One region of the Rhodococcus chondri genome, then DNA from elsewhere that is predicted to be linked to it. Evidence: riboswitches for the same ligand, from Rfam matches in the RefSeq annotation. Region 1 holds a riboswitch; the other holds the start of a gene.

Evidence for each region. Region 1 has a riboswitch for S-adenosylmethionine ahead of Q8814_RS07610 (hypothetical protein). Riboswitches for the same ligand answer to the same signal wherever they lie in the genome.
Region 2: it holds a riboswitch for S-adenosylmethionine, as region 1 does, so the genes downstream of both, metX (homoserine O-acetyltransferase MetX) here and Q8814_RS07610 (hypothetical protein) in region 1, are expected to answer to the same signal.

What each region holds. Positions count from the first base shown of each region.
Region 1 is NZ_JAUZMZ010000029.1:25,069-28,475, reverse strand. It holds gene Q8814_RS07625 (esterase/lipase family protein) at 1-52, shown strand, start outside; gene Q8814_RS07620 (hypothetical protein) at 92-949, opposite strand; gene Q8814_RS07615 (hypothetical protein) at 1,018-1,509, opposite strand; gene Q8814_RS07610 (hypothetical protein) at 1,573-1,965, opposite strand; SAM riboswitch class IV at 1,994-2,107, opposite strand; gene Q8814_RS07605 (IclR family transcriptional regulator) at 2,234-3,010, shown strand; gene Q8814_RS07600 (nucleoside/nucleotide kinase family protein) at 3,012-3,407, shown strand, end outside.
Region 2 is NZ_JAUZMZ010000124.1:11,008-14,414, reverse strand. It holds gene metX (homoserine O-acetyltransferase MetX) at 9-1,136, opposite strand; SAM riboswitch class IV at 1,306-1,420, opposite strand; gene Q8814_RS18955 (NADP-dependent isocitrate dehydrogenase) at 1,690-2,907, shown strand; gene Q8814_RS18950 (hypothetical protein) at 3,012-3,407, opposite strand, start outside.

The sequences.
Region 1 (3,407 bases):
GCACCCCAGCGCGGAGATAGCGGCCCACCCCGCAGATCCACGGCATCCTTGATGCGGCCCTCCGTGTGATGCGAGGAAGGTCCAGTACGTTCTAGTCGCACGTGTCGTACCGTGCGCGTAGGCGATCGCGGAGTTCCATAGCTTCGGCCGCGTAGAAGCGCTCGGGCTCCGACTCGCCCAATATCGCCGGGTATGCACAGCCGGCGATGTGGACACGACCGGCGAATCTCCGCTCGTCGTCCCGGCCATTCTGCGTCCCTTGCCATTCCAACATCAGCGGGTGTTCCTCGGTCGGGGTGAACGCCGCAATTACCGCGGCGAGATCCGTTTCTGCTTCTCCTTCGTTCTCGACCACAACCGTCGCCATCGATACGTGGCCGTCCTCGACGACCAAAGCCCGCGCCGGCAGCGGCAACTGCTCCACCGTCTCGTGAATCTCCTTCTCCGCGGATATGCCCAGCGGCATCGTCACCGTCCACCGCGGCGCGGCGTCGAACTCCCCTACCGTGACCGTGAGATCGTGGGCGTCGATATGCGAGCGCACCGCCATAAGCGCAGCCCCGGCCGGGGCTCGGCCGAATCCCAACGAATGCCCTTCACCCTCGCGGTACGACCACGCTACTTCTGTCCCCGGGATCTCTCGCAATACGGCGCGCAGCGCGCGGGTCTCGTCACCGAGAGATTCGGGATCGAGGGTGCCGCGACGCTCGAGGACCGCTGCCACGGCGACGATCTCCGCGATTCGGGCTTCTTCCACCGCGATATCGACATCGAGGTCGGAGCCGAGTGAGAAGTCGTTGGTGTAGAGCACGTCGACGTCCTCGACGCCGGACATGGCGGCCACCGCCGACTCGAGATCCTCTGCATCCTTGCTGCGGTGGGGCTGCGCACAGGCCGACAGCAACATCAACACCGCGGTCGCGGCGAACCTTCCGGCACCTACACCCACGGCACCACCCCTTTCGGCCGATGTCGCCGAAGCGGGCTCGACGAGCGCGAGTGCGCACCGAACCCGTATCAGCGCAACACTTCCACGAGCGCCACCCACGATATGACGATCGCCGAGGCGATCGCCGCGAGGCACCCTCCCGCCGCGAGCGCGAGACCCGCTCGCGGCGCCGCAACCGTCACCACTCCGGCCGCGAAGTAGGCGGCAATCGGCACGAATCCCAGCGCCGCCTTGAAGAACTTGAGCCGGAAGGCGGACGCATGCTCGCGGGCAATCCGAATTGTGGCGTGCGCCTGGAATACTCCCGCGACCACCGCGACCACCGCGACGAGTGTGCCGTACCAGGGTGCGCTGATACCGGGTACCAACCCCACGCCCGAGGCGACGAGGGCGAGCACAAGCGTCGCGATCGCAGCCGCCAGGCGCGCAGTGATCGTTCGCGCAGTGACGATCCGCGAAATATTCACACTGGCCGCCACGATGACCAGACCCGCCAGCGCCGCCGTCGCGCCGACCATCGCAACGTTGAAGTCCTTCCACGGCTCGAGCACTTCGGTCATTCCCGGATGCTATCCGGCCGTCCCCCTTGTTCCCGGGCGAACAGGCCGGTGGACGCCCGTGGGTCAGAATCCCGGCACAAATTTCAGGGCCGGGACCCGTCCAGGGACGCATTCTGTCCGAGTGTCCGGCGCCGCGAGCGTGAAGGTCGCGGGGACACGCGGCTCCTCGCCCGGAAGGATCAGTACTCGCCACCGGGGAACCCACGTACCGATATCTCCACCGGCGTCGATCGCCCGTACGATCTCGTTGGTGTCGTGGTGACGGAAATCGAGTCGTATTCCATCCCAAGATAATTCGACGGTACTGCCGTCGAGTACCCGCACCAGCGCGCCGACACCGAGATCGGAATCTTCGAACGCCTTCCGCGCGCGGATGAAGTGCACGTGGTGCCCGTCACCGTACGATCCGCAATGCTGCGCGCCGAGGTGTTCGGTCGAGTCGAAATGATCTGTCATGCCAGTTCCTCCCGGAAGGCCCCGGGGCGGGGCGCTCGTGCCCGGGCCGGGTCGGCCGCGGGCCGCTTCGTCATCCGAGCCACCCGCGAGCGTGGGGTTGGCGTGCCGTCAAGTCGGAGCTTGGCGACGGCATCTCGTGAAGCATCGTCACTCTACACCAAACGACGCGCGGCGCGGAGACCCGCCACGGAGCAGCGCGTTCCGCTGACCGGAACTCTTCGAGGTATCGTCTGGCCTGGATGCGACGGCGGCGATGGAGGTGGCATCGGTGCCCGACCGGGACTTCGACCGGACGACAGTGCTCGGCAAGGTGATGACGGTTCTGCATGCGTACTCGATCGACGACTCCGTACTGAGCCTCGCCGAGCTGACACGGCGCACACAAATTCCGAAAGGGACTCTGCACCGAGTGCTGACCGACATGGTCGAGGTGCGGCTGCTGGATCGAACAGGAGCCGGGTACCGCCTCGGCGGGCACCTTTTCGAGCTGGGCATGCGCGCCTCTGTCGAACGGAGCTTGCTCGAGGTATCCATCCCGTTTCTCGAAGAACTCAATGTGCGCATCCACGAGACGGTGCATCTGGGGATCCTCGACGGCACGGACGTGGTGTACCTGACGAAGATCGGCGGTCACCGACAGGCCAGCGCTCCGTCCCGGATCGGCGGAAGAATGCCACTGCACTGCACTGCCATCGGCAAGGTACTGCTGGCCAATGCCGACAGCAGTCTGCGCGAGAAGATCTTGTCCGCTCCGCTACCTCGCTACACCCCGCACACCATGATCCTGCCCGGCCCCATACTCGCCCAGCTCGATCGCATCGCAGCAGAGGGCGTGGCTTTCGAATACGAGGAGTCCGCTGCCGGCATCGTCTGCGTGGCCGCTCCGATCCGCGACGGAGACCGGGTCGTGGCCGCGATCAGCGTGACCGGACCGTCGCACCGTTTCCGCCCCGAAGCGCATGCCGCCTCGGTACGGGCTGCAGCCGAAGGGATCGGCGTCACTCTTGCCCGGAGATCGCGCCTTCTCACCGAACCCCGGTCCTGAAATGGCGAGGTTCACTCCCATCAGCCCTGTAGAGCTCGCCGAGGCAATCGCCGAGCGCGCTGCGGCACTGGAACCACGGGTGTGTGTTGCCATCTCCGCCGCGGACGCCGCTGCACCGACCGCTCTCGCCGACGACGTCGCTGCACGACTGCGGGTGGCCGGCCGGGCAGCGGATGTGGTGTCGCTGCACGACTTCGTGCGTCCGGCGTCTCTCCGGCTCGAGCACGGGCACACCGATCCGGCAAGCTATCGCTGGGATTGGTTCGATTACGGCGCACTGGACCGCGAAGTCGTTCGCGCGCTACACGACCGGCACCGTTGGTTACCGCGCCTGTGGGACGAGGACTGCGACCGGTCGGCCCGCGCACAGCGGATCGAGGCTCCCGCGGGTCAGGTT
Region 2 (3,407 bases), on a different contig from region 1:
CCGGCCGGTCAGGACTTCGCGAGTTCCATCAGTTCGAGGAGCAGTTCCGCCACGGCGTCTGCCTCGGTGAGGAAACCGTCGTGTCCGTCGCGCGACTGGAGGACGCGCAGCACATCGCAGCCCGGTAGGCCGTCGGCGATCTCCTGCTGCAGCCGCAGCGGATACAGCCGATCCGAGTCCACACCCGCGACGATGGTCGGTACCGGGGTGCTGCCGAGTGCTGCCGCGATCCCGCCGCGACCGCGTCCGACGTCGTGCCGGTTCATGGCGTCGCTGAGAACGACGTAGGTGCCCGGATCGAACCGGGCCACCAACTTCGTGGCCTGGTGATCGAGGTAGCTCTGCACGGCGTAGCGCCCGCCGAGCCACGGATCCTCGTCGCCCTGGCTGTCGTTGGAGAAGCGGGAATCGAGTTCCTCTTCGCTGCGGTACGACAGGTGGGCCATCCGCCGTGCGATACCCAGTCCGGCCTCGGGCCGGCGGCCCGTGCCGTAGTAGTCGCCGCCCTGCCAATCCGGATCGTTGGCGATCGCGGCGATCTGGGTGGTCTGGATTCCGATCTGGTCGGCCGTGGCGCGGGCGCCGACAGCCAGAACCAGCGCGGACCGGATCCGCGTGGGGTGGGAAACGATCCACTCGAGTGTGCGCATGCCACCCATGGACCCGCCGGTCACGGCCGCGAGCGTATCGATTCCCAGGGCGTCGACGAACGCAAGTTCGGCGGCGATCTGGTCGCGGATCGTGATGCGCGGGAAACGTGAGCCCCAGGCCTTGCCGTCGGGCGCGGGGCTGCCCGGTCCGGTGGTGCCGCGGCAACCGCCGAGCACGTTGGTGGAGACGACGCACCACCGGTCGGTGTCGATGGGGGCGCCCGGCCCGACCATTCCGCTCCACCAACCGGGCGACGGGTGATCCGGCCCGGCCGGCCCGGTGACGTGCGAGTCGCCGGTGAGCGCGTGTTCGACGAGGACCACGTTGTCGCGGGTGGGGGAGAGCGCGCCCCAACGCTGGACGGCGATCGTCACGTTCGGGAGGATCTCGCCGTTCTCGAGCTCGAGAGAGCCGATGTCGACCGTGCCGAGGCGGCCGTCTTCGGAGGGGAGTTCGACGTGACGCCGCTCGGTATCGGCCGTCAAGACGCGACCGCCTCGAGGTCGTTCGCGTCGCGGGCGAGGCGGGTGTCGGTGGGGCGACTGCTCATGGGCAGGCAGCTATCGGTGTCGCTCATCGTGTCCTTAGGGCCATGGTCCGGGGGCGGCGGGTGTCCAGCGTTAGTCGCGACAGCTCATCATTTCAAACCTCCCAGAAGCCGGCTTGCCGTCGGCGCTACACCGACGACCGTGTCCTCACCCGGAGCACCCCACCCTGGCTGGAGGGTTGCCGACCAGCAAGCCGGGGCTTGACGCTGGCACTCATGACCTCGTCGGGCAGTCTAGCGGCTGAGCGCCGAGTCGCGGCAATCGCCCTCGAGAGCCTCCTGACCAGCATCAAGTTACCGGTCGGTAGGGAATGGTGGATGGTATTGCCGCTTTGCGGACCGATCGAATAGCAGTACGCTTGTCTTGTTTGGCCGCTGTTCGGACGTGGACAGGGCCATGCTCGGCCGCGGCCGAGCAGACCGCGATCGCACTCACGAAGTGCGGTCGATTGGGGACCGATGTAAACGTCCTAGGAGGACACGAAGCGCATATGTCCAAGATCAAGGTTGAGGGTAAAGTCGTCGAACTCGACGGCGACGAGATGACCCGCATCATCTGGCAGTTCATCAAAGACAAACTGGTCCATCCCTACCTGGATGTGGATCTCGAATACTACGACCTGGGCATCGAGAACCGCGACGCCACCGACGACCAGGTCACCATCGACTCCGCGAACGCCATCAAGAAGCACGGCGTCGGCGTCAAGTGCGCGACCATCACGCCCGACGAGGCACGCGTCGAAGAGTTCGGTCTCAAGAAGATGTGGCGGTCGCCCAACGGCACCATCCGCAACATCCTCGGTGGCACCATCTTCCGTGCACCCATCATCATCTCGAACGTGCCGCGCCTGGTGCCCGGCTGGACCAAGCCGGTCATCGTCGGCCGTCACGCGTTCGGCGACCAGTACCGCGCCACCGACTTCAAGGTCGACCGTCCGGGCACCGTGACGATCACCTTCACCCCGGAGGACGGCAGCGAGCCGATCCAGCACGAGGTGTGCCGGATTCCCGAAGACGGCGGCGTCGTCATGGGCATGTACAACTACAAGAAGTCCATCCAGGACTTCGCGCGTGCTTCGCTGGCCTACGGCCTGCAGCAGAACTACCCGGTCTACCTGTCGACCAAGAACACGATCCTCAAGGCCTACGACGGCATGTTCAAGGACGAGTTCCAGCGGATCTACGAGGAAGAGTTCAAGGCGGAGTTCGATGCCGCCGGGCTCACCTACGAGCATCGCCTGATCGACGACATGGTTGCCTCCTCGCTCAAGTGGGAGGGTGGCTACGTCTGGGCCTGCAAGAACTACGACGGCGACGTCCAGTCCGACACGGTCGCGCAGGGCTACGGCTCGCTCGGCCTGATGACGTCGGTCCTCATGACACCGGACGGCAGGACCGTCGAGGCCGAGGCCGCCCACGGCACCGTCACCCGGCACTACCGCCAGCATCAGCAGGGTAAGCCGACGTCGACCAACCCGATCGCGTCGATCTTCGCCTGGACCCGTGGCCTCGAGCACCGCGGCAAGCTCGACAACACCCCCGAGGTGATCGAGTTCGCGCAGTCCCTCGAAGATGTCGTCATCAAGACCGTCGAAGCCGGCCAGATGACCAAGGACCTCGCGCTGCTCGTCGGCCCCGAGCAGTCCTGGCTCACCACCGAGGAATTCCTCGGCGCGCTGGACGAGAACCTGCAGAAGGCTCGCGCCTGACGTAATCGAGTACCCGCGGACGGGACGCCTCCATCAGGAGGCGTCCCGTCCGTCGTTCGCGCCGGGTTTCGCCGGGGGTGCTCCGTGCGCCAGGGGTGGTGTGGTCAGAACAGGCCGGCAGAGCCGCTGACGATGGGATTGCAGCCACTGATCTGCGTGTGGTACCAATCGCCGTTGCCGCGGTCGGACCCTTCGGGGCCGAGGATCATCCGGTAGTGGACGGTGTGATTGTCGGCGAGGGGGTCGGGCAGCGTCGGGAGCATGTCGAGGGTGCCGAGCTTGACGTTGTAGTTGGCGGTGACGGGGGCACGCTTGGTGGTGTAGCCCCCCTCGGGGAAGATCGGTGCCTCGGCCTCGGAGTTCAAGCCGGCCCGGCGACCGGTGGGGCCGGTACCGAAGTCCTCTCCGGTGGCTACTTCGTTGTCGATGCGGAAGTCGATCTCGTAGCCGGTGCTGTTGGTTGCGTTGACGATGGTGAAGTCGACCGAGCAATTGCTGTT